Regions from separate parts of the Mesorhizobium sp. LNHC221B00 genome, predicted to be linked through region 3. Evidence: predicted binding sites of a transcription regulator. Region 3 holds the regulator's gene; each other region holds the start of a gene.
What was found. Region 3 encodes PhoB, which activates phosphate uptake and scavenging genes when phosphate is short. Its sites were predicted from a motif close to TGTCATNNANCTGTCAT; they were not measured.
Positions count from the first base shown of each region.

Region 1 (9,963 bases), on a different contig from region 3:
TCGTCGAGAATGACCTCGTCGAGATAGACATTCTCGGCCGCGCACAGCGCGCAGGGCTGGTCGAAGGTCTGGACTTCGAATGGATGATCCTCGAAGTCCAGGCTGACGACCTCGGTGAACGGCGGCACCGCGTAGATACGCTTCTCGCGGCCGGCGCCGAACAGCTGCAGGGCCGGCGAGCGGTGCATCTTGGGATTGTCGAATTTCGGCGTCGGCGACGGGTCCATCACGTAGCGGCCCTCGACCTTGACCGGATAGGCATAGGTGGTGGCGATGCGGCCGTGCTTGGCGATGTCCTCGTAGAGCTTCACATGCATGAGCCCGTATTCCTCCAGCGCATGCATCTTGCGTGTTTCAGTCTCGCGCGGTTCGAGGAAGCGCAGCGGTTCGGGGATCGGCACCTGATAGACCAGCACCTGGCCCGCCGTCAGTGGATGCTCGGGGATGCGGTGGCGGGTCTGGATGATGGTGGCGCTGGCGGTATCGGTCGTGACGGCGACATTGGCGACCTTCTTGAAGAAGGCGCGGATCGAGACCGCGTTGGTGGTGTCGTCGGCGCCCTGGTCGATGACCTTCAGGACATCGTCGGGGCCGATAATCGAGGCGGTGACCTGGACGCCCCCTGTGCCCCAGCCATAGGGCATCGGCATTTCGCGCGAGGCGAACGGCACCTGGTAGCCGGGGATGGCGATGCCCTTGAGGATCGCTCGGCGGATCATCCTTTTGGTCTGTTCGTCGAGATAGGCGAAGTTATAGGTGGCGATGTCGGTCGATTGCGTCGTCATTCCGCCGCCTCCTTCTTCTCGTCCTTCGTCATCGGATTTTCGCGGGCCTCATACTCGGCGCGCATGCGGCGCACGAGGTCGAGTTCGGCCTGGAAGTCGACATAGTGCGGCAGCTTCAGATGCTCGACGAAGCCGGTCGCCTGGACATTGTCGGAATGCGAGATGACGAATTCCTCGTCCTGGGCGGCGGCAACGACGTCCTCGCCCAGTTCCGAGGCGCGCAGCGCGCGGTCGCAGAGCGCCATCGCCATCGCCTTGCGCTCGCTCTGGCCGAAGACGAGACCGTAGCCGCGGGTGAACTGCGGCGGCGCCTTGGCCGAGCCCTTGAACTGGTTGACCATCTGGCATTCGGTGACGCGCACGCTGCCGAGCGGCACCGCGAAAGGCAGTTCGGGCACGTCGAGCTCCAGCTCGACCTCGCCGATGCGGATTTCGCCGACAAAGGGGTGGTTGCGGGCATAGCCGCGCTGGGTGGAATAGCCGAGCGCCAGCAGGAAGCCCTCATCGCCGCGCGACAGCGCCTGTAGGCGGATGTCGCGCGCCATCGGGAATTCCAGCGGCTCACGGGTGATGTCGCCGGGGACATGGTCCTGCGGCATCTCGCCATCCGGCTCGATCAGGCCTTCGCGGGCGAGGATCGCCGAGACGCGCGGCATCGCCTGCGCTTCCGTCTCGCGCTGCAAGGTCGCGGCGACCTCGGCGCCGGCGGCAAGCTCGGGATCGAGCAGCCGGTGGGTGTAGTCGAAGGTGGGTCCAAGCAACTGGCCGCCGGGCAGGTCCTTGTAGGTTGCCGACACGCGCCGCTCGACCCGCATGGCGCCGGTGTCGATCGGCTTCGAGTAGCCGAAGCGCGGCAGTGTGGTGCGATAGGCGCGCACCAGGAAGATCGCCTCGATCATGTCGCCGCGCGCCTGGACGATGGCGAGCGCGGCGAGTTCGCGGTCGTAGAGCGAACCCTCGCTCATCACCCGGTCGACGCCGAGCGCCAACTGCTCGACGATCTGGTCTAGGCGAAGCGCGGGCACCGAACGGTCGCCGCGCCGACGATCGGCAAGCAAGCTGTGGGCATTGGCAATTGCGGCCTCGCCGCCTTTTACCGCGACATACATCCTAGGCCTCCATCGTCTTGATGCGCGTCGTGCGCGGCAGGCAGGCCACGCCTTCCGATGTGGCGAGGATGATGTCGACGCCGCGTGGAAAGCGCTGATTGTTTTGCTTCCACTGCTCGACAAAATGGCGCGGCATCTGCGCCGGCGCGATGGTTGCACTGGTTTCGATGCCCGGCCCACCAAGCAACAGCGGGGTCCCTGACACGAGATCGCCGACCTGCAGGATTAGCGTGGTCGAACGGTCGGGATAGTCCTGCGTTCCCTGCGAAAAGCCGTCGATCGCCATCATCTCGGCGGGCGTGGCGATGAAGGCGAAATGCGCATCGGCTGGCGTGTTGGCCAGCGGCGCGCCGGTGTGGAAGCCGAGCCAGGAGCCGATCGCGGCGGAGGCGTGCAGGGCGGGATCGAGCCAGAGCGGCGTGTCGTTATCGCAGAGCGTCAGCGCGATGGCGCCGGCTGTTGCCGAGAGCGGTGCCGGCGGGCGGGCCAGGACCGGCAAGGGCTGCACGCTGCCCGGCCGCGCCATGGCGTCCATGATCGCGCGGAACACCGCTTGGGCGTTGAAAACCGGATCGGCGAAACCGCCTTCGATCGATTGCGCTGCGATCTCCATCAATCTTCTCCGCGAACCATGGTGAAGAAATCCACCTTTGTTGCCGCCGTCTCGGCGCGGCGTTTCTCCTGGGCGGTGGCCAAGGCGGATTGCAGAGGCGCAATCAGCCGGGTCTCGACCTCGGCGCGGCGGGCAGGGTCCTGCCACAGCGCGTCGGCTATTGCCGCCAGCTTGGCCTTTTGCTTGTCGCGGCCAAGCGCGTAGCAATGGCCAACCTGTCCCGACGGCAGGCGGACGGTGGCACGGGTGACCGTTGCCTCACCGACATTGAAGGGCGCGCCGCCACCGCCGATGCGGCCGCGCAACGTCACCAGCCCGGTCTCGGGGCCACGCAGCAATTCAGCCTCCGAAGGCAGCCCGGCCTCGTTCCAGAGCCGGACGATGTCATCACCGCTGGATTGCGCCAGCGTTGCCATGGCGGCTTTGCGCCCCGCCTGGTCGCGGGCTTCCTGTCCTCGCATCAGCAGCATTCCTCTTTGGTAAATTTGTCTATTGATATAGACAACCATACAAATTATACATATTACCTAACGCGAGTCCATGACGGGTGCGTGACAAGTCATGAAGGCTGGGGCGACAGAAGCTGGGTGGGGCAAGTCATGATTGGGCAGATGGCGGCTGACGGCATCGAGCGGCGCAGCGGCGTTTCGCTGTGGCGGCAGATCGCCGACAAGATCCTGCACGCGATCGCCATCGGCGATTTCGCCGAGAATACGGCTCTGCCGCCGGAGGTGGCGCTGGCCGAGCGCTATGGCGTCAACCGCCACACAGTGCGCAGCGCCATATCAGCCCTCGTCCAGGAAGGGGTGCTGCGGGCCGAGCAGGGGCGCGGCACCTTCGTGCTGTCGCGCAAGCGGCTGTCCTATCCGATCGGCGCGCGCACCCGCTTCTCGACAGGCCTGCAAGGGCAGACGTCGGAGCGGCACACCGTGCTGCTGGCTTCCTCGGTCGAGCCGGCCAGCCAGCGCGTCGCCGAGGGTCTTGGCTTGGCCAGGGACGCCGAGGTGATAAGGCTGGAGACGCGCGGCGAAGCAGATGGCCGGCCGGTGTCGCGCGCGGCCAGCTGGTTCGATGCCAGGCGCTTTGCCGGCATCGACAAGGCCATGGCGCAAACCGGCTCGATCACCGCGTCGCTGATGCGTTTCGGCATTGACGATTATCTCCGGCAATCGACCGTGCTGTCGGCGCGCCACGCCGATGCGGGCGACCTTGCCGATCTCGGCCTGCAGCCGGGTGCCATCGTGCTGGTCACGGTCGCCGTCAACGTCACGCCTGACGGCCAGCCGATCCAGTTTTCCGAGACGCGTTTCTCGGCCGAGCGGGTGGAGCTTAAACTGTCGGCGCTGTAGGAAGTGCCGGCGTTATACGAGACCGTGATCATCTGGCTCACGCTGACATCAGCCCAACTCGGTCGCGTTCACTTGTCAGCGGCGGCGCATTTGAGGGCCGCCTTCCCCCACTCCGTGGGGGTCGACGTTGCGCGGAGCGTCGTCAATTCGGGCCGGGCTCTGCCATGTTATGACCCACCTCGATCACGGCCTTGATCAGGCCGGATTTCTCATGCGCCCAGCGGGCGAGATCGCGCGGCGTATCGTCGAGCGATGTGCGGTGGGTCACGAGCTTGGCCAGCGGCACCGCACCGTTGCGGATCGAGGCAGCGACATGGTCGAAGTCAGCGCGCAAGGCATTGCGGCTGCCGACCAGCGTCATCTCGCGCTTGTGGAATTCGGGGTCGGAAAAGACGATGTCGTCCTTGACGACGCTGACCAGCACCAATGTGCCGCCATGGGCGACATGGGCGAAGGCCGACTGCACCGACCGGGTGTTGCCGGTGGCGTCGAAGACCACGTCGAAACCTTCGCCTGATGTCGCGTCCCTGACCAGATCGGGCACTGCGCCGCGCGAGCCGTCGAGGGTCTTGAAGCCGAGTTCGGTTGCGGCGAAGGCAAGTCTCTCGCCGCTCATGTCGAGCAGCGTCACGTCGAGCCCTGCGATGCGGGCGAAGATGGCGGTGCCGAGGCCGATCGGGCCGGCGCCGATGACCAGCGTGCGGGCGCCGGGATCGGCGCGTGAGCGCCGCACGGCATGCGCGCCGATGGCCAGGAATTCGACGGCGGCGGCATCCGCCAACGACAGGCCGTTCGCCGGGTAGAGATTTTGAGCCGGGACAAGAATGTTTTCGCACATGGCGCCGTCGCGATGGACGCCGAGCACCTCGATCCTGACGCAGCAATTCGGCTTGCCGTGCCGGCAGGCGATGCATTTGCCGCAGGACAGATAGGGATTGATGACGACCGGCTCGCCAAGGGCCAAGTCGACGCCTTCGCCGGCCTCGACGATCGTTCCCGACACTTCGTGGCCCATGATGCGGGGATAGGCGAGGAACGGGTGCTTGCCTTCGAAGATGTGATAATCGGTGCCGCAGATGCCGACATGGCTGACCGCGACCAGCGCCCAGCCGGCTGGGGGTGCTCCTGGCGCCGGGCGATCTTCCAGGACAAGCTCGCCGGGCGAGCGGCAGACGACGGCTTTCATGCTTTCAATCCAGTCGGTCATGAAGTCGCCGGCCCATCTTTGATGCGCGCCGGCGACCAATTTCAGTGGCGGGTCATTTGCCACCGCGGCGGCGCAGGCCGTCGAAATAGACGATGACGATGATCAGAACGCCGGTGATGATGCGTTGCCAGAAGGCGTTGACGTTCAACAGGTTTGCGCCGTTGTTGATGGTGGCGAGAATGAAGGCGCCTAGCAGCGGGCCATGCACCGAGCCGACCGCGCCGAACAGCGAGGTGCCGCCGATCACCGAGGACGCGATCGCCTGCAGCTCCCAGCCCTCGGCCTGGGTCGGATTGCCGATGCCGATGCGCGAGGCCAACAGCACGCCGACGAAGGCAGCGCACAGACCCGACAGCGTGTAGGCCATATAGATGGTGCGCTGGACGTTGACGCCCGACAGGCGCGAGGCTTCGGCGTTGGAGCCGACCGAGAAGAGATAGCGGCCCCAGCGGCTGTGATGCAGGAAGACATAGGCCGGGATGCCGACCAGGATGACCATCCAGAACAGATTGGGGACGCCGAGGAAGGAGTTGCGCGAGAATACCTGGAAGGCATCGTTGTTGATCGAGATCGAGTTGCCGTTGGTCATCAGAAGGCCGATGCCGCGCAAGGATGTCAGCGTAGCCAGCGTGATGATGAAGGGCGGCAGCCCCATCTTGACGATGCCAAAACCATGGAACAGGCCGATGGCGACGCCCACCAGCAGCGTGATCAGAATGGCGAGGAACACTGGTATTCCGGCATTGATCAGCATCGCCGCAATGACGGTGGCGAAGCCGACGACGGCGCCGACAGAGAGGTCGATGCCTCCGGTGATGATGACGAAGGTCTGGCCGACAGCCAGGATGGCGATCATCGAGCCCTGGCGCAAGAGGTTCGAGATGTTGTTCGCCGAGGCGAAGCTCGATGTCGATAGCGACAGGATGACCCACAGCAGCACCAGCAGCGCCAGCAGTGTCAGTCCGAACAAGGCGTTGTAGTTGCGCTTCGGTTTTTCAGCAGGAATCGCCTCGGTGCTCATATCTGTCCTCCCAGCTTTTCTTGTTTCTCGGCGAGCGCCTGAGTGAGAATTTCCTCGTGATCGGCGGTGCGGAACCCGTGTGTCGCCACCAATTTGCCGCGGCGGAACACATGCAGCGTGTCGGCAAGCTCATAGACTTCCGGCAGATAGGAGGAGATCAGGATAATGCCGGCACCCTTCGACAAGAGCGCGCTGAACAGGCGATAGATCTCGGCCTTGGTGCCGACATCGACGCCGACCGTCGGCTCGTCGAAGATGAACAGCTTGGCGCCATGCGCCAGCCATTTGCCGATGACGATCTTCTGCTGGTTGCCGCCCGACAGGCTGGAGGCCAGTGCATTGCGCGTCGGCGTCTTGATCCTGAGATCGGCGATCTGGCGGTCGGCCTGGGTTTTTTCCTGCACGCCGGAGATCAGCAGATTGTTCGAGATGCGCTTGTAGATCGGCAGGTTGAGATTGAAGCCGACCGGCAGATTGAGACAGAGGCCCTGATCGCGGCGGCTTTCAGGCGCCAGCGCCATGCCGAGCCTGATCGCGTCGTGCTCGGAATTGACCAGAACGTCCTTGCCTTCCCACAGGATATGGCCGGCCGATTTGCGATGGCGGCCGTAGAGGGTGGTGACGAATTCGCTGCGGCCGGCGCCGATCAGGCCGTAGAGTCCGACGATCTCGCCGGCGCGAACCATCATCGAGATATTTTCAAACCCCTTGCCGGACAGGTTGCGCGCTTCGACGATCGCTGCCCCCGGGGTGAAATGCTCCTTGTGGTAGATCTGCTCGATCGAGCGGTTGATCATCAGCTTGACCAGTTCGGCGTCGTTGGTCTCGGCGATGTTCCTGGTGCCGACCAGCGTGCCGTCGCGCAGCACGGAGACGCGATCGGCGAGTTCGAACACTTCCTCCATGCGATGGCTGATGTAGATGATGGTCACGCCTTCGGATTTCAGCCTGCGGATCAGGGTGAAGAGCTGGTCGGCCTCCTTGCGGGTCAGGTAGGCGGTCGGCTCGTCGAAGATGAGGAATTTGGTGCCGCGCACGGTGGCGCGGGCGGCGGCGATCAGTTGCTGCTGGCCGATGGTGAGGTCGCCGAGCACGACATGCGCCGGCAGGTCGAAGCCGAGATCGTCGAGAATCTTCTGTGCTTCCTTGACCATGGCGCGCTGCTGCAGGATGCCGAAGCGCGAATTCTCCTCGCCGAGGAACATGTTGGCGGCGACGGTCAGATGGCGGCAGAGCACGACTTCCTGGTGGACGGCATTGATGCCGAGCGCCATCGCCTCATGGGGGGTCTCGAGTGCGGCCGGTTTGCCTTCCCAGATGACCTCACCCGAGGTGCGCGGCATGACGCCGGTCAGAAGCTTGATCAGAGTGGATTTGCCGGCACCGTTCTCGCCGACGATGGCGTGAATCTCACCCGCCTTGAACGCGAGGGTCACCGGTTTCAGCGCATGGGTGCCAGGATACTTCTTCTCCAGCCCCTGTAGTTCCAGGATCGTCCTGCCGGGCTCCAGAACGGGAGCAGGGTGCAGGTCTTGCGCCGTCGATGTCATGACAATCCTCCCAAAATGGGCCTCCCAAATGGGCCTCCGAGACTGGCTTCCCAGACCGGCCTCACGATTTGGCACGCCGCGAGGCTCTTGAACGCCCGCTGAGGCAGCCTAGCCCAGGCTGACGGATTTCCAAGCTATATGACTGTCGTTTCCGGGGCACCAGGCCCCGGAAACTGTGCGGCTGTACCGATGCTAGAGCTTCGGATTAAGCAGCGCGTCGATCTTGGGATCCTTCATGTTGGCCTTGGTGACGAGGTTGGCGCCGGTGTCGACATTGGCTTCGACCTTTTCGCCCTTCGAGGCGGCGAGCGCGGTCTTGATGCCATCATAGCCCATCCGGTACGGATCCTGGACAACGAGGCCGGAAATGACGCCGTCGTTCAAGAACTTGATCAGCTTCTCGTCGCTGTCGAAGCCGATCAGCCCGACCTTGCCGGCAAGGTTGTTCTCGGCGATCGCCTGGCCGACGCCCTGCGCCATGATCAGGTTGGACGCGAAGATGCCCTTCAGGTCCGGATTGGCGGTGATCAGGTCGGTCGCGATGTTGAGGCCGGTCGTGGCCTGGCCGTCGGCATATTTGTCGGCGACCAGTTCAAGGCCGGGATACTTCGCCTTGAGCTGTTCCTTGAAGCCCTGGGCGCGCTGCTCGAGCGAGCCGGCGCCGGGCAGTGCGGTGATCAAGGCAACCTTGCCTTCCACCTTGCCGCCATTGGCCGCGCCGATGGCCGCCGCAAGACCGTCCGCTGCGACGCGGCCGCCCTGGACGTTGTCGGTGGTCAGGAACGAGGTGAAGGCCTTGGAGTCGGCGCTGGAGTCGATGCCGATGATCTTGACCTTGCTCGCCGCCTCGTCGATCGGCTTGCCGAGCGCCTTGGCTTCGGTCGGCGCGATGACGACGGCGGCCGGGCTGCCGGCCACGGCGTTCTCGAGGATCGAGATCTGGCCGTTGACGTCGGTTTCAGCCTGGGCGCCGAGTTCCGGCACGTTGACGCCGAGATCCTTGCCGGCCTTGCGGGCGCCGGCAAGCACGATCTGCCAGTAGAACGACGTGGTGTCCTTGACGATGATCGGAATCGTCACGTCCGCCGCCGAAACCGGCGCCGAATGCATGACGCCGGCGAGCATGGACGCCGCGGCCAGCGCCATGACGGCGCGGCGGTTGAGAATGCTGGTTACGAATTTCATAGGATCCTCCCTAAGTCGCCCGGTGAACGTTACGGAAGCTCCGTTCGGATAGGCGTGGCCCAAACAGAACTTTATCAATAAAAAACATTTACGCTGTTTTGATAGTGCATCGATCCGGCCGATGCAAGCGGTGTTTCGCGCCCGACCTCGGGCGAAGACACATTCACACGCCGCTCCTCCCCAAATGCAGCCAGAAGCTCCCGTTCCGTTCTGGGAACACATGGAATATTAATTCCATGTGTCAGTCAATATGGAATATTCATTCTTCATGCGAGGTCGCGGATTTGTGAAGCTGGGTCTGCCATTGACGGCATAACGGTGCGGATACCGGCTTCACGTCAGATCCTGGACCACGGTGTAGGGACGATATTTGGCGTATTCCGTCCCCGGCACGTCGATGTCGAGCAGTTCGAGGTTTCGTGTCAGGTTCGCCAGCTTGGCGGTGCCGGTCAGCACGGTAGCGACCGCTGGCTCGTGCAGGGGAAACTGGAATGCGGCGGCGGCCAGCGGGTAGCCGCCTTCGCCGGCAATCTTCTCCATGGCGTCGACACGGTCGAGCATATCGCGGTTGGCGGGCCGGTAGTCGAAATGCGCGCCTTGTACGGGCCCGGTCGCCAATATGCCGGAGTTGAACACGCCGCCGATGACAAGGGATGTCTGCTGCGCCCGGCACAAGGGCAGCAATTCGGCTTCCGCGCTGCGATCGAGCAGCGAATAGCGGCTGGCGAGCAGGATGCAGTCGAGCGGCGCCCGGCGCATCACGTCGAGGCAGATCTGGACCTCGTTGACGCCGAGCCCGTAGGCGGAAATCGTACCCGACCGCTTCAGCTCCTCGAGCGCCTTGAGGCCACCGTCCATCAACTGGCGAAAGTGCAGTTTGGTCTTCTCGACGCCGTGCGTGTAGGTGCCGATGTCGTGCACATAGAGGATGTCGATCTTGTTCAGGCCAAGCCGGGCATAGCTGAAGTCGACCGACCGCATGATGCCGTCATAGGAATAGTCGTAGTCGAGCGCGAAGGGCAGCGGATCGACATAGGAATGGTCGGGAACCTGGTCCTCGGGCACCGGGCGGAACAGGCGGCCGACCTTGGTGGACAGCACGTAGGAAACGCGGGGCTTATAGCGCAGGAAATCGCCGAAGCGC
Region 1 covers NZ_AYWR01000017.1:738-10,700, forward strand. Annotated here, with positions in the region: gene X741_RS145885 (alpha-D-ribose 1-methylphosphonate 5-phosphate C-P-lyase PhnJ) at 1-785, opposite strand, end outside; gene X741_RS145880 (carbon-phosphorus lyase complex subunit PhnI) at 782-1,894, opposite strand; gene phnH (phosphonate C-P lyase system protein PhnH) at 1,896-2,507, opposite strand; gene phnG (phosphonate C-P lyase system protein PhnG) at 2,507-2,968, opposite strand; gene phnF (phosphonate metabolism transcriptional regulator PhnF) at 3,107-3,856, shown strand; gene X741_RS145860 (zinc-binding alcohol dehydrogenase family protein) at 3,999-5,042, opposite strand; gene X741_RS145855 (ABC transporter permease) at 5,116-6,084, opposite strand; gene X741_RS145850 (sugar ABC transporter ATP-binding protein) at 6,081-7,634, opposite strand; gene X741_RS145845 (ABC transporter substrate-binding protein) at 7,827-8,819, opposite strand; gene X741_RS145840 (aldo/keto reductase) at 9,153-9,963, opposite strand, start outside.
Region 1: a site for PhoB is predicted at 3,048-3,064, ahead of phnF (phosphonate metabolism transcriptional regulator PhnF). Genes of this name have one in related genera too.

Region 2 (11,073 bases), on a different contig from region 3:
CGATGTGCCGGGCGACCGCGACGAGCTGTTCCAGGTTTTCGAGAACCTTCTGGAGAACGCCTGCAAATACGGCCAGTCGGGCGGCCGCGTCATCGTGTCGATCGCGCCCGGTGACGATGGTTCCGAACCCGGTGTCGACGTGACGATCAGGGATTTCGGCCCCGGCATTCCCGAGGAGCACATTCCGCGCATCACCGAGCGCTTCTACCGTATCGATGTCGAGACCAGCCGGACCCAGAAAGGCACCGGCCTCGGCCTGTCGATCGTCAAGCATATCCTGACGCGTCACAACGCCAGGCTGACGATCAGGTCGGAGGTCGGCAAGGGCGCCGCCTTCTCTGTTCATTTGCCGGCGCACTGATACTGCCCTAGTTTTCCCAGAGGCCGTTTCTTTTTTCTGTCATCCGGTTAGCGTATCAGCGGGGATTCGAAGGAAACGACTCAAGACATCCGTGGGAAGGCATTCGTCCATGCAGTCCGTGCACATAGTGAGCGCCTACGACGAGGAACTGAAATATCTGTCGAAGCGCATCGCGGCGATGGGCGGCCATGCCGAACGCATGGTCGAGCAGGCGGTCGCCGCCCTGGTCAACGCCGATCCGGGACTGGCCCAGAAGGTCATCCGTGACGACGCGGTGCTGGACGAGGGACAGCGCGAGATCGACGACAAGGCGATCATCATCATCGCCAGACGCCAGCCGATGGCGACGGACCTGCGCGAGATTGTCGGCGCCATCCGCATTTCCGCCGACCTCGAACGGGTCGGCGACCTCGGCAAGAACGTCGCCAAGCGCGTGGTCGCCGTCACCGACGGGCGCCAGCCGACCAGCCTGTTCCGTGGCCTGGAGGCCCTGGCCAATTTGGCGCTGACCCAGCTCAAGGAAGTTCTCGACGTCTACGCGTCGCGCTCGGTCGAGAAGATCGGTTTCGTGCGCGACCGCGACGACCAGATCGATGCCATGTACACGTCGCTGTTTCGCGAATTGCTGACCTACATGATGGAAGATCCGCGCAACATCACGCCCTGCACGCATCTCCTGTTCTGCGCCAAGAACATCGAGCGCATCGGCGACCATGCCACCAACATCGCCGAGACCATCTACTACATCGTCACCGGCGACCAGATGCCCGCGGACCGGCCGAAGGGCGACAAGACGGACAAGATAGGCCTTTCACCGCCACCGTCGGCGAAGTGAGTGCACTTTTTCTCGAACGCTTGATCATATTGCGCTAAACTATCCCGATGCCAGACGGGTTGGTTCCCCAGTGAGGGCAATGCTTTCGGGAGGCAGCGATGGAATATGTCCGGGAGTTCAAGCCCGCGCCGCCGCAGTCAGGCATCATCGCCTCCGGCGTCTATACCGCCGGGCGTCGCATTGCCGACATCCCGATCGAGGAAGCCGGCGAGTGGGCCAAGAAGTCGGGACACGTCGTCTGGATCGGGCTGCTTGAACCCGACCGGGAGCTTCTGTCGCGTGTCCAGGCGCAATTTCATCTGCACGAACTGGCGATCGAGGATGCCGAACATCCGCATCAACGGCCCAAGATCGAACAATATGGCGATGCGCTGTTCATCGTCGCCCGTACCGCGCAGCTGATCGAAGGACGTGTCACCTTCGGCGAGACGCATCTGTTCGTCGGCAGCGGCTACATCGTCAGCGTCAGGCACGGGCCTTCGACATCCTATGCCGCCGTGCGCCAGCACTGGGAAAGCTGCCCGCATTCGCTGGCCAAGGGCGAGGATTTCGTCCTCTATGCCATTCTCGACTTCATCGTCGACAACTACATGCCGGTGCTCGAGCAGATCGAGGACGAGGTCGAGGCGATCGAGGACAAGGTCCTTTTGAAGCCGATGACCGGCCCCGACATCGAGCGGCTCTATATGCTGCGCCGCGACCTCTTGCGCCTGCGCAATGCAGCGCTGCCGCTGGTGGAAGTCTGCCGCCGGCTGACCAGCGCCGACCTGCCGCAGATCCATTCCGCCATGCACCCGCTGTTCCGCGACGTGACCGACCACATCCGGACCGTCCAGGAAAAGATCGACAGCCTGCGCGAGGTGCTGGCTTTCGCCTTCGAGGCGAGCCTGCTGGTCGGTCAGAGCCAGGAAACGGCGATCTCGAAGAAACTCGCCTCATGGGCGGCCATATTGGCCGTGCCGACCGCCTTCGCCGGCATCTACGGCATGAATTTCACCGACATGCCGGAACTGAGGATGGAATATGGCTACCCGATGGTACTGGCCACCATCGCGCTGATCTGCGCGGTCCTGTACTGGCGGTTTCGCAAGAACGGGTGGCTGTGAAAGTAGGGCAGTAGGGCAGTAGGGCAGTAGGGCAGTAGGGCAGTAGGGCAGTAGGGCAGTAGGTTAAGGCGCTCACAAGCGCAGCTCAAAACATACTGCCCTACTGCCTTACTCCCCTATTCCCTTACTTACCTGTTCCGCCTCCGCTCCGCCGCCGGCTGGAACGCGACGCGGGCGTGGTATTTGCAGTAAGGGCCGGTTTCGGCGGCTTCGTTGCCGCAGAAATTGAAGTCTTCCGAAAGCGGATCGCCGTTCGGCCATTTGCAGGTTCGCTCGGTCAGTTCGACAAGCTGCAGATGCCGTGAGATCGGTACCACGACGTTCTCGACTGGCCGGATATAGTGCCGCGCCACCGGTTCGGCGTCGAACTGGGTCTGCAAGGCCGTCGCGCCGATTGATGTCGTGACGTGGCGTGACGCGCTTGCCGCCCGCGCCACCGATTTCTGAACGGTCGATCCCTGCGCCGTCTTCTTCTGGCGTGCCGGCGCCGCCGTTGCGCGCCCGCGGCCCGACAGTTTCAGCCGGTGCACCTTGCCGATGACCGCGTTGCGGCTGACCCCTCCGAGCTGCGCAGCAATCTGGCTTGCGCTCAGACCCTCCGACCACAGTTTTCTGAGAAGTTCGACCCGCTCGTCAGTCCAGTTCATGAGACCGCGCTCCTGCTAAGCGTGCGGCAATCAGAATCCACTCCCGACCCAGCACCACTGCTGGGGCAGACACCACATATATCTGGTGATTAGGTCCGCCGCACGAAATCTAGTTATTTCTCGACTACAACTACTCTATGCGCTGACTCGGTGACAAGAGTCCCAAGTGCAACACGAATCGGTTTTTTCGGTTTTCCCCAACTTGCCGCTCTCTTATGAGCCGGCGTCCTGTCAGGGGGCTTGCCGCGTGCCACTACGCGACGTTTTCGTTGACTTCATGGCCGAAAAACACGATAAGCCGCAAAGGCCGCCGCTTTGGCGGCTTTTTTGATTTTCCGGCACCGGAGAAGCATATAATGAGCGGTTCGGCGCTTTTCGAGACCTTTTCTCGCGCACCCCTGGCTTTCGACCATGGGGAAGGCTCCTGGCTGGTTACCGACAAGGGCGAGCGATATCTCGATTTCGCCGGCGGCATCGCGGTCAATTCGCTTGGCCACGGCCATCCGCACCTGGTCGCGGCCCTCACCGAGCAGGCAGCCAAGCTCTGGCACGTTTCCAACCTCTACGAGATTCCCGGGCAGAACCGGCTTGGCGAGCGGCTGGCCGATGCCACCTTCGCCGACAAGGTGTTCTTCACCAACTCCGGCGCCGAGGCGTTGGAATGCGCGATCAAGACGGCGCGGCGCTACCACTTCGTCAAGGGCCATCCCGAGCGCTTCCGCACCATCACCTTCGAGGGTGCTTTCCACGGCCGCACGCTGGCCACCATCGCGGCCGGTGGCCAGTACAAATACCTCGAGGGGTTCGGACCCAAGGTCGAAGGCTTCGACCAGGTCGGCTTCGACGACATCGATGCCGCCGAAAAGGCGATCACCCCGGAGACCGCCGCGATCCTGATCGAGCCGGTGCAGGGCGAGGGCGGCATCCGCCCGGTGCCTGCGCAATCGCTGAAGCGGCTGCGCCAGCTTTGCGACCAGCACGACCTGCTGCTGATCTATGACGAGGTCCAGTGTGGCATCGGCCGCACCGGCAAGCTGTTCGCGCATGAATGGTCAGGCGTCACGCCCGACATCATGGCCATTGCCAAGGGCATTGGCGGCGGCTTCCCGATGGGCGCCTGCCTTGCCACCGACGAAGCGGCCGTCGGTATGACCGCCGGCGTGCATGGCACCACCTTCGGCGGCAACCCGCTGGCCATGGCGGTCGGCAACGCCGTACTCGACGTGGTGCTCGAAGAGGGCTTCCTCGAGGACGTCCAGCGCAAGGCGCTGCTGATAAAGCAGGGACTTGCCGCCGTTGCCGACGAATTTCCCGAGGTCATCGAGGACATCAGGGGCGCCGGGCTGATGCTCGGCCTCAAATGCGCCATGCCCAATGCCAAGGTGAACATGGCATTGCGCGACCAGCACCTGCTGGCGGTTCCGGCCGGCGACAACGTCATTCGCCTGCTGCCGCCGCTCACCGTCACCGATGCCGAGATCCACGACGCGCTCGATCGCATCCGCGCCGGCGCCAAGGGCCTGGTGGAGGCGATCGCCTCCGCCGCCGCGAAGTAAATCCCGGAACCGTTGCCGATGTCACTTCGCCACTTCACCGATCTTTCCGCCGTTTCCGAAGGCGATTTGCGCTTCATGCTGACCGATGCAGTGGCGCGCAAGGAGCGCCTCAAGGCCGGCGAGCGCTCGAAGCCGCTCGAAGGCAAGGTGCTGGCCATGATCTTCGACAAGCCGTCGACGCGCACGCGGGTGTCCTTCGACGTCGGCATGCGCCAGCTTGGCGGCGAGACCATCATGCTGACCGGCACCGAGATGCAGCTCGGCCGTTCCGAGACCATCGCCGACACCGCCAAGGTGCTGTCGCGCTATGTCGACGCCATCATGATCCGCACCACCTCGCACGAACGGTTGCTGGAGCTGACCGAGAACGCCACCATTCCGGTGATCAACGGGCTGACCGACGATACCCATCCATGCCAGCTGATGGCCGACATCATGACCTTCGAGGAGCATCGCGGTCCGGTTGCCGGCAAGACCATTGCCTGGACCGGCGACGGCAACAATGTGCTGCATTCGCTGCTCGAGGCGTCGGCGCGTTTCCGCTTCAACCTCAATGTCGCCGTGCCCGAAGGCAGCGAGCCGGCGCAGAAGCATATCGACTGGTCGCAGGCGAATGGCGGCAAGCTGCACTTCACGCGCTCGCCTGAGGAGGCCGTCGACCAGGCCGACTGCATCGTCACCGATTGCTGGGTGTCGATGGGGCAGGAGCATCGCGCCCGTGGCCACAACGTGTTCTCGCCCTATCAGGTCAATGCCAAGCTGATGGCGAGGGCGAAGCCCGACGCATTGTTCATGCACTGCCTGCCTGCTCATCGCGGCGAGGAAGTGACCGACGAAGTCATCGACGGCCCGCATTCGGTGGTCTTCGACGAGGCCGAGAACAGGCTCCACGCCCAGAAGGCCGTGCTTGCCTGGTGTTTGGGCGCTTGACGTGTCCGGGTGCCTGAAGTGTCTGGGCGCTTGATCTGCGGGGCCGCGATGCCTATCTGCGCCGCATCACGCAAATCAAGCGCGTTTGGACGCATGCTCCCGAGAGGACGGCATGGCCGCGCCCCGGAGCTTTGTCATGTTGGAAACGTATCAAGTGACTGAACACCACCCCAAACTCGGCGAGTTCGGCTACGCCGGCGACGATCACGTCGTGCCCTTCGAGGTCGGCCCTCTCGACGTGCGTGGCCGCACGGTCCAGCTCGGGCCGATGCTCGACGCCATCCTGAGCCGCCACGATTATCCCGAGCCGGTCGCCCGCCTGCTCGCGGAAGCCTGTGTGCTGACGGTGCTGCTCGGCACTTCGCTCAAGTTCGAGGGCAAGTTCATCCTGCAGACCCGCACCGACGGGCCGGTCGACATGCTGGTGGCGGACTTCTCCACGCCCTCGGCGCTGCGTGCCTATGCGCGCTTCGACGCCGATCGGCTCGAGGCTTTGGTCGCGGTCGGCGAGACATCGCAGCAGACGCTGCTCGGCAGCGGCGTTCTGGCGCTGACCATCGACCAGGGCGCCCACACGCAGCGCTATCAGGGCATCGTTCAGCTTGACGGCGAAACGCTGGAAGACGCCGCGCGCACCTATTTCCGCCAGTCGGAACAGATCCCGACCGATATCAGGCTATCGGTGGCCAAGCTGTTGACGCCCGGCCCTGGCGGGGCGCGCGAGCAGTGGCGTGCCGGCGGCATCCTGGCGCAATTCCTGCCGCAATCGCCCGAGCGCATGCGCGTTCCGGACCTGCACGGTGGCGATGGCGATCCGCGCGAGGAAGTTCACGATCCGGCCGATAATTCCTGGCAGGAATTGCTGGCGCTGCTCGGCACCATCGAGCCGACCGAACTCATCGATCCGACGATCGGCGCCGAACGGCTGCTCTATCGCCTGTTCCACGAGCATGGCGTGCGCGTCTTCGGCGGCGTTCCCGTCGCCGACCAGTGCTCATGCTCGCGCGACAAGATCCGCGGCATCCTCGAGGGCTTTTCCGCGCAGGAGATCAAGGACAGCACCGAGGATGGCGGCATCCACGTCGCCTGCGAGTTCTGCTCGAAGCAATATGACTTCGACCCGGCGGAATTCGCGGCGCAATGAAGGAACCGGCTTTCTCTCCGTGGAACGGGGAGAAAGCCGCTAATTCACCGTCCGCCGCGTCCCTGGCAGGTCGAGGGAAAATGCCGGAATGGCGATGTCGAAGGTCTCGCCGCGCTTGTTGCGCATCGTGTAGCGGCCGACCATGATCCCTGACGGGGTCGAGAGCGGGCAGCCGGACGTATACTGATAGCTGTCGCCGGGATTGAGTTCAGGCTGGTCGCCGACGACGCCCGGCCCACTCACTTCCTCGACCCGGCCGGTGCCGTCGGTGATATGCCAATAACGCGCCAGAAGCTGCACGAACTCGTCCGACTGGTTGTCGATCGTTATCTGATAGCCCCAGACATAGCGGTTCTCCGAGGGGTCCGAGCGGTCCTCGAGGTAGAACGGCCTGACCTGCACTTCGATGTTGCGCGTGACGGCGCGATACATAAACGGCTCCAAACTGATCCGGTAATTTCGGCGCTCCCGGCGGGCAGGTCAACATGCGCGTCTTGTCGCGCCCGGCCTTGAAAGGCAGGTGCCGGCAAAGAATGTCATTTAAGTGACACAGGACAATGGTGGTGTGCGCCAAGCGGGCGACTCGACGCTCTGTCGAACTGTTGAAAACGGCCATAAAGCCGGCCGTCTTTTCTGGAGTGACCATATCTCGATGGAACTCACTCTCATAGCCGCCTCGCTTTCGACTGCTCTCATCCTCTCAAATGCCGCCAGCATTTCGCTTGCCGCTTCGCAGCTGAAGCGGCGAACCACGGTCGCCCCGCCCGGCGGCAAATCGCAGCCGGTGTCGATTGTCATACCATCGCGTGGTGTCGAGCCGTTCACGCACGAGACACTGGAGCGCGCCTTCTCGCTCGACTGGCCGCGCTACGAGCTGATCTTCTGCGTCGCCCATGCCGACGATCCGGTCGTCAAACTGATAAACAGGGCAATTGCCCGGTTTCCCAAAGTGCCGGCCCGGCTGTTGATCGGGGACGACCGCGTCAGCGCCAATCCCAAACTCAATAACTGCGTCAAGGGCTGGGAAGCGGCGCGCCACAACTGGGTCGTTCTTGCAGACTCCAACGTGCTGATGCCCAGGGATTACATCGAGCATTTGATGGCGGCGTGGCGGGCCGATACCGGCCTTGTCTGCTCGACGCCGATCGGCTCGCGTCCCGACGGTTTTTGGGCCGAGGTCGAATGCGCCTTTCTCAACACGCTGCAGGCCCGCTGGCAATATGCCGGCGAGGCGCTCGGCCTTGGCTTCGCCCAGGGCAAGAGCATGCTGTGGAACAAGCCGATGCTGGATGCCAGCGGCGGCATTCGCGCGCTGGCGGCCGAGATCGCCGAGGACGCCGCCGCGACCAAGCTGGTGAACGGCCTCGGCCTGCGCGTCAATCTCGTCGCTTCGCCCTTCGAGCAGCCGCTCGGCCGGCGCAGGCTTGGCGAAATCTGGTCGCGCCAGGCCCGCTGGGCGCGCCTGCGCCGCGTCACCTTTCCGCTGTTCTTCACGCCCGAAATCCTGACTGGCGCTGTGGTGCCGCTGGTGCTTGCGCTGGTTGCGGCGGCAGGCGCCGGCTTCAGCCTCTGGGCGACCGCGCTTGCCGTGTTGGCGGCCTTCTATCTTCCGGAGTGCGCCCTGGCCTGGTCCAAGGGCTGGTACCTGTCGCCGCGCATGGTCGCGGCGATCATGGTGCGCGACCTGATCCTGCCGGCGATGTGGACGCGCGGCTGGCTCGGCGGCGCCGTCGACTGGCGCGGCAACGCGATGACCATCCGCACCAAGGCGGCCGAACTGGAGGAGACGCCGTCAAGCGCCTGATCGCGCCTGCTCGACGGACCTACCTGACTGTCTTCCCTATTTGGCTGCCCTCAACGCCTGCGCGATGTCTTCCAGAAGGTCGTCGGTATCCTCCAGGCCGACCGACAGCCTGAGCGTACCTGGCCCGATGCCGAGTTCGGCGCGCGCCTCGTCGCTCAAATTCTTATGCGTCGTCGTCGCCGGATGGGTGATCAGGCTCTTGGCATCGCCGAGATTGTTCGAGATCAGAACGATGTCCAGCGCATTCTGCAAGGCGAAGGCCGCCTGCTTGCCGCCCTTGACGTCGAGGCAGACCAGCGTCGAGCCGCCCGACATCTGCTTCTTGACGATATCAGCCTGCGGGTGGTCGGCACGGCCGGGATAGATGACGCGGGCGATCTGCGGCTGCTCGGCCAGGAAATCGGCGATCCTGCCGGCGCTTTCCGTCTGCTGGCGCACGCGCAACGGCAGCGTCTCCAGTCCCTTCAGCAGCGTCCAGGCATTGAACGGCGACAGGCTGGGGCCGGTGTGGCGGAAATAGTCGTGCAGGTTCTCGTCGATCCACTTCTTGTCCGACAGGATAACGCCGCCCAGGCAACGCCCTTGGCCGTCGATGTGCTTGGTGGCCGAATAGACGACAATGTGGGCGCCGAGCTGCAGCGGCTTCTGCTGCAGCGGCGTGGCGAAGACATTGTCGACGACGAGCCGCGCACCGATTGAATTGGCAAGTGCCGCGACGGCTGATATGTCGACCACTTCCAGCGTCGGGTTGGTCGGGCTTTCCAGGAAGAACAGCTTGGTGTTGGGCCTTACCGCCTTTTCCCAGTTGGCGATATCGGTGCCATCGACCAGCGTCGCCTCGATGCCGTAGCGCGGCGCCAGCGTCTCGACCACCCAGCGGCAGGAGCCGAACAGCGCGCGTGCCGCCACGATATGATCGCCGGCCTTGACGCTGCACAAGAGCGCTGCCGTCACCGCCGCCATGCCCGACGCCGTGGCGCGCGCATCCTCGGCGCCCTCCAGCGCGCACATGCGCTTTTCGAACATGTCGACCGTCGGATTGGCGTAGCGCGAATAGATGAAGCCTGGCTCCTCGCCCTTGAAACGGGCCTCCGCCGCCTGCGCCGTCTCGTAGACATAGCCCTGGGTGAGGTACATTGCTTCCGACGTCTCGCCGAATTGGGAACGCAGGGTTCCGCCGTGCACGAGGGCTGTCTGTGGCTTCCAATTGCGCTTCTTGTTGCTCATTGCTTTGTTCCAGACACAAAAAAACCGGCCGCGAAAGTCGCAACCGGTCCATACGGCCTTGCGGCCAACGGTCCTTTAGCGACTTGTTTAACGTGGCTGCAAGCCGACCGGCCAAATCACCACGGGATAACGACCCTTTAGACCCGTCCCATGCTTGCGTCAATTGCCGGCTTCATTAAGAGGTTTGTGCGACAAGAAAATCGTCGGCCAGGAGCGCAGCCTTGCGGCAGACAGGCATTCTTCCCGATCAGGACATTGCGGCGCTGTTCCAGTCCGGCGCGCTGAAGTCGGCGCGCGCGCTCGATGCCGACCAGATCCAGCCGGCCAGCCTCGATCTGAGGCTCGGCGACACGGCTTGGCGGGTGCGGGCTTCCTTCCTGCCGGGCCCCAACCACACGGTTTCGGAAAAGCTCGATCGCCTGAAGCTGCACGAGATCAATCTTGCCGAAGGCGCTGTGCTGGAAACCGGCTGCGTCTACATCGTGCCGCTGCTCGAAAGCCTGGCGCTGCCGGCGGAGATTTCGGCCTCGGCCAACCCGAAGAGCTCGACCGGCCGGCTCGATATCTTCACCCGCGTCATGACCGACCGCGGCCACGAGTTCGACAAGATCGCCGCCGGCTACAACGGTCCGCTCTATCTGGAAGTCAGCCCGCGCACCTTCCCGATCGTCGCGCGCACCGGTTCGCGCCTGTCGCAGATACGCTTCCGCACCGGCAACGCACTGCTCTCGGAATCCGAATTGCATGAACTGCACCGTGCCGAGATGCTGGTCGCCACCGAACCGCCGAATATTTCCGGCGGTGGCATCGCACTGTCGATCGACCTTAATGGCGACACTGATGGGCTGGTCGGCTATCGAGGCAAGCATCACACCGGTCTCGTCGACGTCGACAAGCGCGCCGCGCAGGATGTCGTCGACTTCTGGGAGCCGATCCACAAGAGCGGCGCCGGCGAACTGGTGCTCGATCCCGACGAGTTCTACATCCTCGTCAGCCAGGAAGCGGTGCATGTGCCGCCGCTCTATGCAGCCGAGATGACGCCCTTCGATCCGCTCGTCGGTGAATTCCGTGTTCACTATGCTGGCTTCTTCGATCCGGGCTTCGGCCATTCGGCGTCCGGCGGCACCGGCAGCCGGGCGGTGCTCGAAGTGCGCAGCCACGAAGTGCCGTTCATCCTCGACCATGGCCAGATCGTCGGCCGGCTGGTCTACGAGCACATGCTGAAGCGGCCGCAGGCGCTTTACGGCACCGACCTCGGCTCCAACTACCAGGCACAAGGCCTGAAGCTGTCCAAGCATTTCCGCCCTGCGGGCTGAGCTCCGATTACTACCAGGTAAAATACTTGCCTGCGCTGGCACATCATGCTTGGCTGGCTTGTCGATCGCCGGGATGCGGCGTTCAAGGGGAACAAGAAAATGCAGATTTCAAAATGGATCCTATCGGCGGCAGGCGCTGCCATGTTG
Region 2 covers NZ_AYWR01000005.1:277,774-288,846, reverse strand. Annotated here, with positions in the region: gene X741_RS157180 (ATP-binding protein) at 1-361, shown strand, start outside; gene phoU (phosphate signaling complex protein PhoU) at 471-1,196, shown strand; gene X741_RS157190 (magnesium and cobalt transport protein CorA) at 1,295-2,302, shown strand; gene X741_RS157195 (GcrA family cell cycle regulator) at 2,431-2,949, opposite strand; gene X741_RS157200 (aspartate aminotransferase family protein) at 3,306-4,505, shown strand; gene argF (ornithine carbamoyltransferase) at 4,524-5,435, shown strand; gene X741_RS157210 (Hsp33 family molecular chaperone) at 5,548-6,579, shown strand; gene apaG (Co2+/Mg2+ efflux protein ApaG) at 6,619-7,011, opposite strand; gene X741_RS157220 (ceramide glucosyltransferase) at 7,232-8,383, shown strand; gene X741_RS157225 (O-succinylhomoserine sulfhydrylase) at 8,420-9,610, opposite strand; SAM riboswitch at 9,666-9,743, opposite strand; gene X741_RS157230 (2'-deoxycytidine 5'-triphosphate deaminase) at 9,832-10,926, shown strand; gene X741_RS157235 (ABC transporter substrate-binding protein) at 11,026-11,073, shown strand, end outside.
Region 2: a site for PhoB is predicted at 7,114-7,130, ahead of X741_RS157220 (ceramide glucosyltransferase). Genes of this name have one in related genera too.

Region 3 (11,073 bases):
TCCTATGTCGATGTCACAGACATGAAGGGCCGCGAGACGGAAGCCGAGGATGCCCGCAAAAACCTTGCAACCGTTCTGGAATCGCTGCCGGCAGGCGTCATCATCTACGACCGAGATGACAAGTTCGTCTTTGCCAACCGCAAGCTGCAGGATTCGCTGCCGGCACTGAAGCCATACTGGCAGCCTGGGCGCACTTTCCGAGAGGCGCTGGAGTTCGGTCACGAGGTCGGCTATTTCCGCTCGAGCGGCGATGCCGTGGTCGACAGCCTTTATGCGGTCGATACCGAACGCTGGCTCGACGGCATGCTGAGGCGCTACCGTTTGCCAAATTCTTCCTATGAGCGTCTCAATGCGGATGGACGCTGGTACCAGGTCTACGACATGCGCACCGATGACGGCACGTTCATCGGCGTGCGCGTCGACATCAGCGACCTCAAGAGCCGCGAGGCCGCCTTGCGCGACTCGATGCGCCAGATCGATCTGTTCCGGCACGTGATGGACGAGCTGCCGGTGGCCGCCTTCATCAAGGCGCAGGACCTGAACATCGAATTCGTCAACAAGGCCTGGTGCGCGCTGACCGGCTTCGCCAAGGAAGACGTCATCGGCCGAACCGACTGGCAATTGTTCGGCGCCAAGGAAGCGGAAGGCTTCAGCCATGACGACGCCGATGTCGTGGCGACCGGCAATGTGCGCGAGGTCGAGGAGCCGGTCACCCATCGCGACGGCACGGTGCGGCAGTTGATGACGCGCAAGAGCCGCCTGGTGGCCAGCGACGGCTCGGTGCACCTTGTCGGCTCCAGCACCGACATCACCGATGTCAAGGCGCGCGAGCGGGCGCTGGAAGAAAGCATGCGCGAGAACGAGGTGTTCCGCAGCCTGATCGACAACGTGCCGGTGTCGATCTACGCCAAGCGCTCCGACCTCAGGCAGTTCTACGTCAACAAGGGCTGGTGCGACCTTACCGGTCTCGGCAAGGAAGAGGCGATCGGCAAGACCGACGTCGAGATATTCGGGCCAGACGGCGAGGCCTTCGTCGCCGGCGACCTGGCGGTGCTGCGCACCGGCGAAACCCAGGAGATCGAGGAGACGGTGACGCTTGCCGATGGCAGCGTGCGCCACCAGTTCGCCCGAAAGGGCGCGATGATCGCGTCCGACGGTTCGCTCTATCTGATCGGATCAACCACCGACATCACCGAATTGAAGATGCGCGAGGCCGAATTGCGCGAGGCGCGCCAGCGTGCGGTGCTCGCCGACCGCGCCAAGTCGGAATTCCTCGCCAACATGAGCCATGAGATCCGCACGCCAATGAACGGCGTGCTGGGCATGGCAGAACTCCTGGCCAAATCCAATCTCGATCCAAAGCAGAAGACGTTCACCGACATCATCGTCAAATCGGGCAACGCGCTTTTGACAATCATCAACGATATCCTGGATTTCTCCAAGATCGATGCCGGCCAGCTGGTGCTCGATCCGGCGCCCTTCAATCTCGCGGAGGCGATCGAGGACGTCGCGACGCTGGTGTCGACACGCGCCAAGGAAAAGGATCTCGAACTCATCGTGCGCATCGAGCCGAGGCTCGGAAGCCTGTTCATCGGCGATGTCGGCCGCATCAGGCAGATCGTCACCAACCTGCTCGGCAACGCGGTGAAATTCACCGACGAAGGTCATGTGCTGGTCGACGTGACCGGCGAACGGATGCCGACCGGAACCAGGCTGACGATCTCGGTCACCGACACCGGGATCGGCATACCCGAGGAAAAACTGAAGCTGGTGTTCGAGAAATTCAGCCAGGTCGACACCTCCTCGACAAGGCGGCACGAGGGCACCGGGCTTGGTCTCGCCATCACCTCGCGGCTGGTCGAGCTGATGGGCGGCAAAATCGGTGTCGAGAGCGCCGAGGGCAAGGGTTCGACCTTCTGGTTCGAGGTGACGCTGCCCAGCGCCGAACAGCAGAACGGGCAGCGCATCATGCCGGTGGATGTGACCGGCGCTCGCGTGCTGATCGTCGACGACAATGCCGTGAACCGCGCCATCCTGACCGAGCAGATGACGTCGTGGACATTCGATTCCTGCGCGGCCGAAAGCGGCGCCGAGGGGCTCAAGGTGCTGATCGCCGCCGCGGCCTATGGCGTACCGGTCGACTGCGTCGTGCTCGACTACCAGATGCCTGGGATGAGCGGCGCCGAAATGGCGCGCATCGTGCGAAACACCGCGGGACTCGCCAACACGCCGATCATCATGCTGACCTCGGTCGACCAGTCGCTTGCCAACACCAGCTACCGCGATCTCGGCATCGATGCACAGCTGATCAAGCCGGCGCGCTCGTCGGTGCTGCTGGAAACGCTGGTCGCGACCGTCCAGCGCCATCGCCACACCACGGTTGGCCACGCCGCCCAGCCATCGGCAGGCGAGGGGCCCGACGCGCCTCAGCGGCCGCAATTGGCGCTGTCCGAACAGCGCGCGCAATTGCAGCCACCGCCGGTTCGTCCCAGGCTGCCGGCCGTCGGCGGTGACGGACAGAGGCTTGATATCCTCGTGGCCGAAGACAATGAGGTGAACCAGATGGTCTTCACCCAGATCCTTGGCGAGACCGGCTACGGCTTCGAGATCGTCAGCAACGGCCGCAAGGCACTCGACGCCTTCGGCAAGCTCAATCCGTGCATGATCCTGATGGACGTCTCGATGCCGGAGATGAGCGGTCTCGAAGCGACGGCCGCGATCCGCCGGCTGGAGGAAGAAACCGGCACGCATGTGCCGATCGTCGGCGTCACCGCGCATGCGCTCAAGGGCGATCGCGAACGATGCCTGGAAGCGGGCATGGACGACTATCTGCCCAAACCGATCAGCCCCAGGGCCCTCTTGGAGAAGGTCGAGCGCTGGGTCGGCGCCAGCCGCCAGGTGCAGCGCAACGCGGGATAGCACCGCGTCGCGGATTCGCGGCATCTGACGACGCAAGCCGAGGGAATCAGTAGGAGATTCCCTGCTACCCCCGCGTGCAATGGCTATGGTGCGATCGCACCATATCAAAGACTGTGCCTAGCCGGGACAATGGCAACATCGAATTCCGCTCATCCAGTTACGGGCGGGAGCAGCGACCGCCGGCAAGGAACAGCGTCACTCTACCCCAACGGACCTGTTTTCGGCGATGGCCCGGCCACGACACGCTCTGGCCTCGAGCAACGCACTCCCGTCCGGATTTTCTTCATCCTTGAAGGCCCCGTCGAATCCGGCGGTGGCTGCGGCCTACGGACGGCCCAAGCCCATGATTCCGGGGACAAACTCGGATCGGGCCGCGAACCAGCCGCGCTACCGCCTTTGCCGGCTTCGGCAACGCGTTACCGGGCTGACATGAAACTGTCATGCGACTGTTATAATCGAAGGCTATTGGCCTCAGCGGGCGCTGGCAAGAAATGGCGCCGAGAGACCATCTTCCGAACAGGAGCAGGCCACATGAGACATTTCATCCGCTCGGCGGCCGTTGCGATTGCAATGGCTGCGGCGTCCACCATCACCCTTTCCGCGGCAATGGCAGCTGACCTTTCAGGCGCCGGCTCGACCTTCATCTATCCGGTGTTTGCCAAGTGGGCCGACACCTACAAGAAAGACACCGGCATCGGCCTCAACTACCAGTCGATCGGCTCCGGCGGCGGCATCAAGCAGGTCATCGCCAAGACCGTGACCTTCGGCGCCACCGACAAGCCGATGTCCGATGCCGATCTGGAAAAGAACGGCCTCGTGCAGTTCCCGATGGTGATGGGCGGCATCGTGCCGATCGTCAACCTCTCCGGCGTCAAGCCGGGCGAACTCGTCCTCGACGGCAAGACGCTGGCCCAGATCTATCTCGGCGCCATCACCACCTGGGACGATGCCGCGATCAAGGCGCTGAACCCCACCCTAACCCTGCCGTCGACCGCCATCGCCGTCGTGCACCGCTCGGACGGCTCGGGCACCACCTTCAACTTCACCGACTACCTGGTTAAGCTCTCGCCCGACTGGAAGGACAAGGTCGGCTCGGACACGGCCGTCGAATGGCCGACCGGCGTCGGCGCCAAGGGCAGCGAAGGCGTTGCCAACACCGTCAAGCAGACCGACGGCGGCATCGGCTACGTCGAATACGCCTATGCCAAGCAGAACAACCTGTCCTACTCAAAGATGCTGAATGCAGCCGGCAAGGTCGTCGAGCCGTCGCTCGAATCCTTCGGCGCTGCCGCTTCGAACGCCGACTTCAAGACTGCCAAGAACTTCAACGTCATCATCACCAACGAGCCCGGCGACACCACCTGGCCGATCGCTGCTTCGACCTGGGTGCTGATCCACAAGGTTCCCGATGACGCTGCTGCCACCGGCGAAGCGCTGAAATTCTTCGCCTGGGCCTACAAGGACGGCAAGGAAACCGCCAAGGCGCTCGACTATGTGTCGATCCCCGACAGCGTCGTCGACCTGATCAAGGCTTCGTGGAAGACCGACATCCAGGCCGACGGCAAGCCCGTCTACGCCGGCGAGTAACATCTCTGGAGGAGCGCCGCGCCCGCGGCGCTCCTTTTCCTTCAACTCGAAAGAGCCGAGCTTGACATGAGCGCTGTCCAGGAAGCCTTGCCAGCCATCCGAGGTTCGCGCGACGCCATCGTCAGGCGGTTTGCGCTGACAGACGCGATCTTCCACGCAATGACCCGCGCCGCCGCGATATTGGTGCTGGTGCTGCTCGGCGGCGTCGCGATCTCGCTGTTTGCCGGCTCTTGGCAGGCCCTCTCGACCTTCGGCTTCTCGTTCCTGACCAGCGAAAGCTGGAACCCGGTGACGGAGAAATTCGGCGCGCTGGCGCCGATCTACGGCACCATCATCACCTCGGCAATCGCCATCCTGATCGCCGTGCCGCTCGGCATCGGCATCGCCATTTTCCTCACCGAGCTTTGCCCGCGCCCGCTGCGGCGCCCCATCGGCATGGCGGTGGAATTGCTGGCCGGCATTCCCTCGATCATCTACGGCATCTGGGGCCTGTTCGTGCTGGCGCCGTTCCTGCAGACCACGGTGCAGCCGTTCATCATCAGCGTGTTCCACGGTATCCCAGGCCTCAGCAGCCTGTTTGCCGGCCCGCCCTACGGCATCGGCCTGCTGACATCGTCGATGATCCTCGCCATCATGGTGCTGCCTTTCATCACCTCGATCACCAAGGACGTCTTCGACACGGTGCCTCCGGTGCTGAAGGAATCGGCCTACGGCATCGGCTGCACGACCTGGGAAGTGACCCGCCGCGTCGTCATCCCCTACACTCGGATCGGCATCATGGGCGGCGTCATGCTCGGCCTTGGCCGCGCGCTCGGCGAAACCATGGCGGTGACCTTCGTCATCGGCAACGCCCACCGCATCAGTACGTCGCTGTTTGCGCCCGCAACGACGATCTCCGCGACCATCGCCAACGAATTCACCGAGGCGGTCGGCGATCTCTACACGTCTTCGCTGGTGGCGCTCGGCCTGATCCTGTTCGTCATCACTTTCCTGATCCTTGCCATCGCACGCTACATGCTGATGCGCATCGACGCCCGCACCGGAGCCTGAACCGATGTCGACAGCCACGTCGCTTCACCAGAGCCGCAAGCGCAAGAATGGCGTGATGATGACGCTGTGCGTCGCCGCGGCGGGCATCGGCCTTGCCTGGCTGGCGCTCATTCTCGGCGCCCTGCTCTACAAGGGCCTGTCGGGCGTCAATCTTTCGGTCTTCACGCAAATGACCCCGCCGCCCGGCGACGCCGGCGGCCTGCTCAACGCCATCTACGGCAGCATCGTGATGACCGTCATCGGCATCATTGTCGGCACGCCGATCGGTGTGCTGGCCGGCACCTACATGGCCGAATACGGCCGCTTTTCGAAGCTCACCACCATTGTGCGCTTCATCAACGACATCCTTCTGTCGGCGCCGTCGATCATCATCGGCCTGTTCGTCTACGAATTGATGGTTCGGCCGATGGGGCACTTCTCGGCGATCGCTGGCGCCGTCGCGCTGGCCATCCTGGTCATCCCCGTCGTCGTGCGCACCACCGAGGACATGCTCAATCTGGTGCCCAACGCCTTGCGCGAAGCCGGCACCGCGATCGGCGCGCCGCGCTGGGTGGTCATCCGTTCTGTCGCCTACCGCGCCGCGCTTTCGGGCATCGTCACCGGCATATTGCTGGCCATCGCCCGCATCTCCGGCGAAACGGCGCCGCTGCTGTTCACCGCGCTCAACAACCAGTTCTGGTCGAGCAATCTCAACGCGCCGATGGCCAGCCTGCCTGTCACCATCTTCCAGTTCGCTCTCAGCCCCTACGAGGAATGGCAGCAGCTGGCCTGGACCGGCGCACTCATAATTACATTGACGGTTCTCGCGCTCAGCATCTTTGCGCGCAGCCTGACCGGACGCAGAGAGGACAAATGAGCCAGATGTTGTCTCCAGACATGACGATCGCCGCCGAGGCAGCCGCCAAGGCAAAGATCGAGGTCAAGAACCTCAATTTCTACTACGGCCAGTCGAAGGCGCTGAAGGACATCACGCTGTCGCTGCCCGAACGCAGCGTCACCGCCTTCATCGGACCGTCGGGCTGCGGAAAGTCGACGCTGCTGCGCGTCTTCAACCGCATCTACGAGCTCTATCCCAGGCAGACAGCCGAGGGCCAGGTGCTGCTCGACGGCAAGAACGTTCTCGACCGCTCGCAGGATCTCAACCTGTTGCGCACCAAGATCGGCATGGTGTTCCAGAAGCCGACGCCGTTCCCGATGTCGATCTATGAGAACATCGCCTTCGGTGTCAGGCTCTATGAGAAGATCAGCAAGGCCGAGATGGACGGCCGCGTCGAACAGGCGCTGAAGCGCGCAGCACTCTGGACCGAGGTCAAGGACAAGCTCAATGCCAGCGGCCTCAGCCTTTCGGGCGGCCAGCAGCAGCGGCTCTGCATTGCCCGTACCGTGGCGGTGAAGCCGGAAGTCATCCTGCTCGACGAGCCGGCCTCGGCGCTCGATCCGCTGTCGACCGCCAAGATCGAGGAGCTGATCGACGAATTGCAGGCCGACTACACGATCGTCATCGTCACCCACAACATGCAGCAGGCGGCGCGCGTGTCGAAGCAGACGGCCTTCATGTACCTGGGCGAACTGGTCGAGTTCGACAAGACGGAGAAGATATTCACGTCGCCCCGCGAGAAGCGCACGCAGGACTACATCACCGGCCGCTTCGGCTGATCGCACGCATACGAGGACCAGGATCATGGCCGAACACACGGTTGCAGCCTTCGACGAAGATCTCGGACAGATCAGCAGGCTGATCAGCGACATGGGCGACCTCGCCGGCTCGATGGTCGGCGGTGCCACCAAGGCGCTGCTGAACTCCGACAATGCGCTCGCCCAACGCGTCGTCTCCGATGACGCGATCATGGATGCGCGCCAGCGCGAGCTGGACGACCGCGCCATCACGCTGATCGCAAAGCGCCAGCCGATGGCCGACGATCTGCGCCATGTCGTGGGCTCGATCCGCATGGCCGGCGATCTCGAACGCATCGGCGACCTTGCCAAGAACATCGCCAAGCGCGTCGGCACGGTCGGGCTCTCCGCCACGCCGCGCGACCTGTCGCACTCCATCGACGCGATGGCGCAGCTGGTGCTGATCCAGGTTCAGGGTGTCATCGAGGAATATGCGGCGCGCGATGCCGCCGCACTGGCCAAGCTGCGCGCCGACGACGAGCGTATCGACGTCAAATACACTTCGGTGTTTCGCGAACTGCTGACCTACATGATGGAAGATCCGCGCAACATCACCGCCTGCACGCATCTTCTGTTCTGTGCCAAGAACCTCGAACGCATCGGCGACCACGTGACCAACATCGCCGAGAATGCGTATTATGTGCTGACCGGCACGCAGCTGCCCGCCAATCGCCCGAAGCAGGACGAAACCGCGATGTCGGCGCCGGCGGCATAGCAGGGGTGACCAGCCGATGATCGCGCCACGCATCATGGTGGTGGAGGATGAGGAGCCGCTAGGGGTGCTGCTCCGCTACAATCTGGAATCCGAGGGCTACCAAGTCGAGGTGGTGACGCGCGGCGACGAGGCGGAGATCCGCCTGCAGGAGAACGTGCCCGACCTTCTGGTGCTCGACTGGATGGTGCCGGCGGTGTCCGGCATCGAACTCTGCCGGCGCCTGCGGATGCGGCCCGAGACCGAGCGGCTGCCGATCATCATGCTGACCGCGCGGGGCGAGGAGAGCGACCGCGTGCGCGGCCTGTCGACCGGCGCCGACGACTATCTGGTCAAGCCGTTCTCGACGCCGGAGTTCATGGCACGCGTCAAGGCGCTGCTGCGCCGCGCCAAACCTGAAGTGCTGTCCAGCGTGCTCAAGGTCGGCGATATCGTGCTCGACCGCGAATCGCACCGTGTCTACCGCAAGAAGAGCGAGATCCGGCTCGGGCCGACCGAGTTCCGCCTGCTCGAATTCATGATGCGCCATCCCGGCCGGGTGTTCTCGCGCAGCCAGCTGCTCGACAATGTCTGGGGCGAGACGATCTACATAGACGAGCGCACCGTCGACGTGCATGTCGGGCGGCTGCGCAAGGCGGTCAACAATGGCCGCATGCCGGATGTGATCCGCACGATTCGTGGGGCGGGCTACGCGATCCGGGAAGATTAGGGGATATGCTGATATTCAGGTGATGCCGGCCTGCGAATGGCGGCTTCCTGCGCTTCCGGTACTCACGGACCCAAATGTCCGCTCCGTTCCGGTTCTCGGAATCCACCATTCTCGCCTCGGCCTGACCTGAATCTCAACACATCCCGGCGCCTTGCTCAGGCAACATTCTTCCCAGCCGCGCCTGCTCTCGCCTGCACGCCCGGCGCGAAAATTTCCTGGTCGACGAAGGTCAGTGCGCGCATGGCGCAGCCTTCGCGGATCAGCGGCAGTTCGTTAGGCTCGGTGTCGAAGGAGATCGATTTCGAGTGCTGGCCACCGGCGGTCTGGGCAATCGCCTCGCGCAATGCCGGCTCGATCAGGTCGAAGGCGGCGGCGCTGACGCCGACCATGGCGACGGGGGCGGGATCGATCAGCGCGAACAGGCTGCCGAGGCCATAGCCGAGCGCCTCGCCGGCCTTGCGATAGGCCTGGCGCTCCGGCCCGTCCTTGTCGCGCGCCGAGGCCGCCAGCGCCCGCATGTCGGCGTCGCTGACGTCGACCGGTTCGGTGTCCTCGCCAAGCTGTCTCGCGTTGCGCCAGATGGCGTAGTTGCCGGCATAGGCCTCGACGCAGCCGCGCCGTCCGCAGCGGCAGAGTGCGCCGCCCGGCCGGTGGATCATGTGGCCGAATTCGCCACCCGACGAGTGGGTGCCGGTGAACAGTTGGCCCTTCAGCACAAGGCCCATGCCGATGCCGTGAGACAGCAGAATGGCGATGAAGTCGTCGCGGTAGCGCTCGGGATCGCGCCAGCGCAGCGCCACCGCCATCATGTTGCAGTCGTTTTCCATGGTGGCGGGGATGCCGAACTCGGCCTCGAATATGTCGGCGAACGCGATGTCGGTCTGCGGCGTGATCGGCGACCACAGCATGGCGCGCGCCTCGGTATCGGTGATGCCCTGGATGGCTAGTGCGATGCGGGCGACGCTGCGGACATCGATGTCGGGATCGTCGATGCGGCGCCGCACGATGGCGACGCATTCGCCGATCAGCGCCTCGCGCGACATGGTCAGCGTGTCCAGCCGGCGCTGTTCCTCCGATATCACCTGGCCGGCATAGTCGATGACGGCGACCGACAGGAAATTCAGCGACAGCACCACGGTCATCACCGCCGCCGCCTCCGGGTTGAGGGTAAGGCCGACCTGCGGCCTGCCGCGTTTCAGCGACCCGGCCTCGCTCGGCTTGCCCTCGGTCAGGACGCCTTCGCCGATCAGGTCGGAGGAGATCGCCGAGATGGTCGAGTGGCTGAGGCCGGTGGTGGCGGCGATCTCGGTGCGCGAAGGCTGACCGGCACGGCGCACGGCCGAGATCACCATGGCGCGGTTGCGCCGGCGCAGATCGTCGTGGCGGATTCCGACCGACATGTTCACCCACATCCTCCCGGTCGCCGCGGCCTTTCGTGCCTCCCGAAGGCCGCCAGCGAAGCCGCCAAATACTGGCAGAAGCGCCGCACGCCGTCATTATTTATTCCGGAGCTCGAAAAAAGTCCGCGGCACCTCAAAATCCATCAGAATCATTGTTGACAGTGTTCCGGCGATGGACCAGTGTTTTTTCGAGGCTCGAAAAAATAGGGTCTTTGTGCCGGCCTTAGGGTCAGTTTGGTCGCGCTATACGCGGCGCAGGGAGGAATATCATGAAGAAATTCACAGCCGCCATCCTGGCGGGTGTCGCCATGTCGCTGACGCTTGCGTCGGTCGCGCAGGCGAAGGACAAGGTCATCGGCGTTTCCTGGTCCAACTTCCAGGAAGAGCGCTGGAAGACCGACGAGGCCGCGATGAAAAAAGCGATCGAGGCCGCCGGCGACAAGTACATCTCCGCCGACGCGCAGTCCAATCCCGGCAAGCAGCTCACCGATGTCGAAAGCCTGATCTCGCAAGGCGCCAATTCGCTGATCATCCTGGCGCAGGACGCCTCGGCCATAGGCCCGGCGGTGCAGAAGGCATTGGACGAAGGCATTCCGGTCGTCGGTTATGACCGCCTGATCGAGAACAAGGACGTCTTCTACCTGACCTTCGACAACAAGGAAGTCGGCCGCTTGCAGGCCAGCGCGGTGTTCAAGGCCAAGCCGGAAGGCAACTACGTCTTCATCAAGGGCTCGGGTGCCGATCCGAATGCCGACTTCCTGTTCTCGGGCTCGATGGAAGTGCTCAAGGAAGCCATCGACAGCGGCAAGATCAAGAATGTCGGCGAGGCCTATACGGACGGCTGGCTGCCCGCCAACGCCCAGAAGAACATGGAACAGTTCCTGACCGCCAACGACAACAAGGTCGACGCGGTGGTCGCGGCCAATGACGGCACTGCAGGCGGCGTCGTCGCGGCGCTGACGGCGCAAGGCCTTGCCGGCACCGTGCCGGTGTCCGGCCAAGACGGCGACCATGCAGCACTC
Region 3 covers NZ_AYWR01000004.1:177,883-188,955, reverse strand. Annotated here, with positions in the region: gene X741_RS159035 (PAS domain-containing protein) at 1-2,919, shown strand, start outside; gene pstS (phosphate ABC transporter substrate-binding protein PstS) at 3,451-4,506, shown strand; gene pstC (phosphate ABC transporter permease subunit PstC) at 4,573-5,556, shown strand; gene pstA (phosphate ABC transporter permease PstA) at 5,561-6,412, shown strand; gene pstB (phosphate ABC transporter ATP-binding protein PstB) at 6,409-7,212, shown strand; gene phoU (phosphate signaling complex protein PhoU) at 7,238-7,945, shown strand; gene phoB (phosphate regulon transcriptional regulator PhoB) at 7,962-8,651, shown strand; gene X741_RS159070 (ROK family protein) at 8,807-10,051, opposite strand; gene xylF (D-xylose ABC transporter substrate-binding protein) at 10,321-11,073, shown strand, end outside.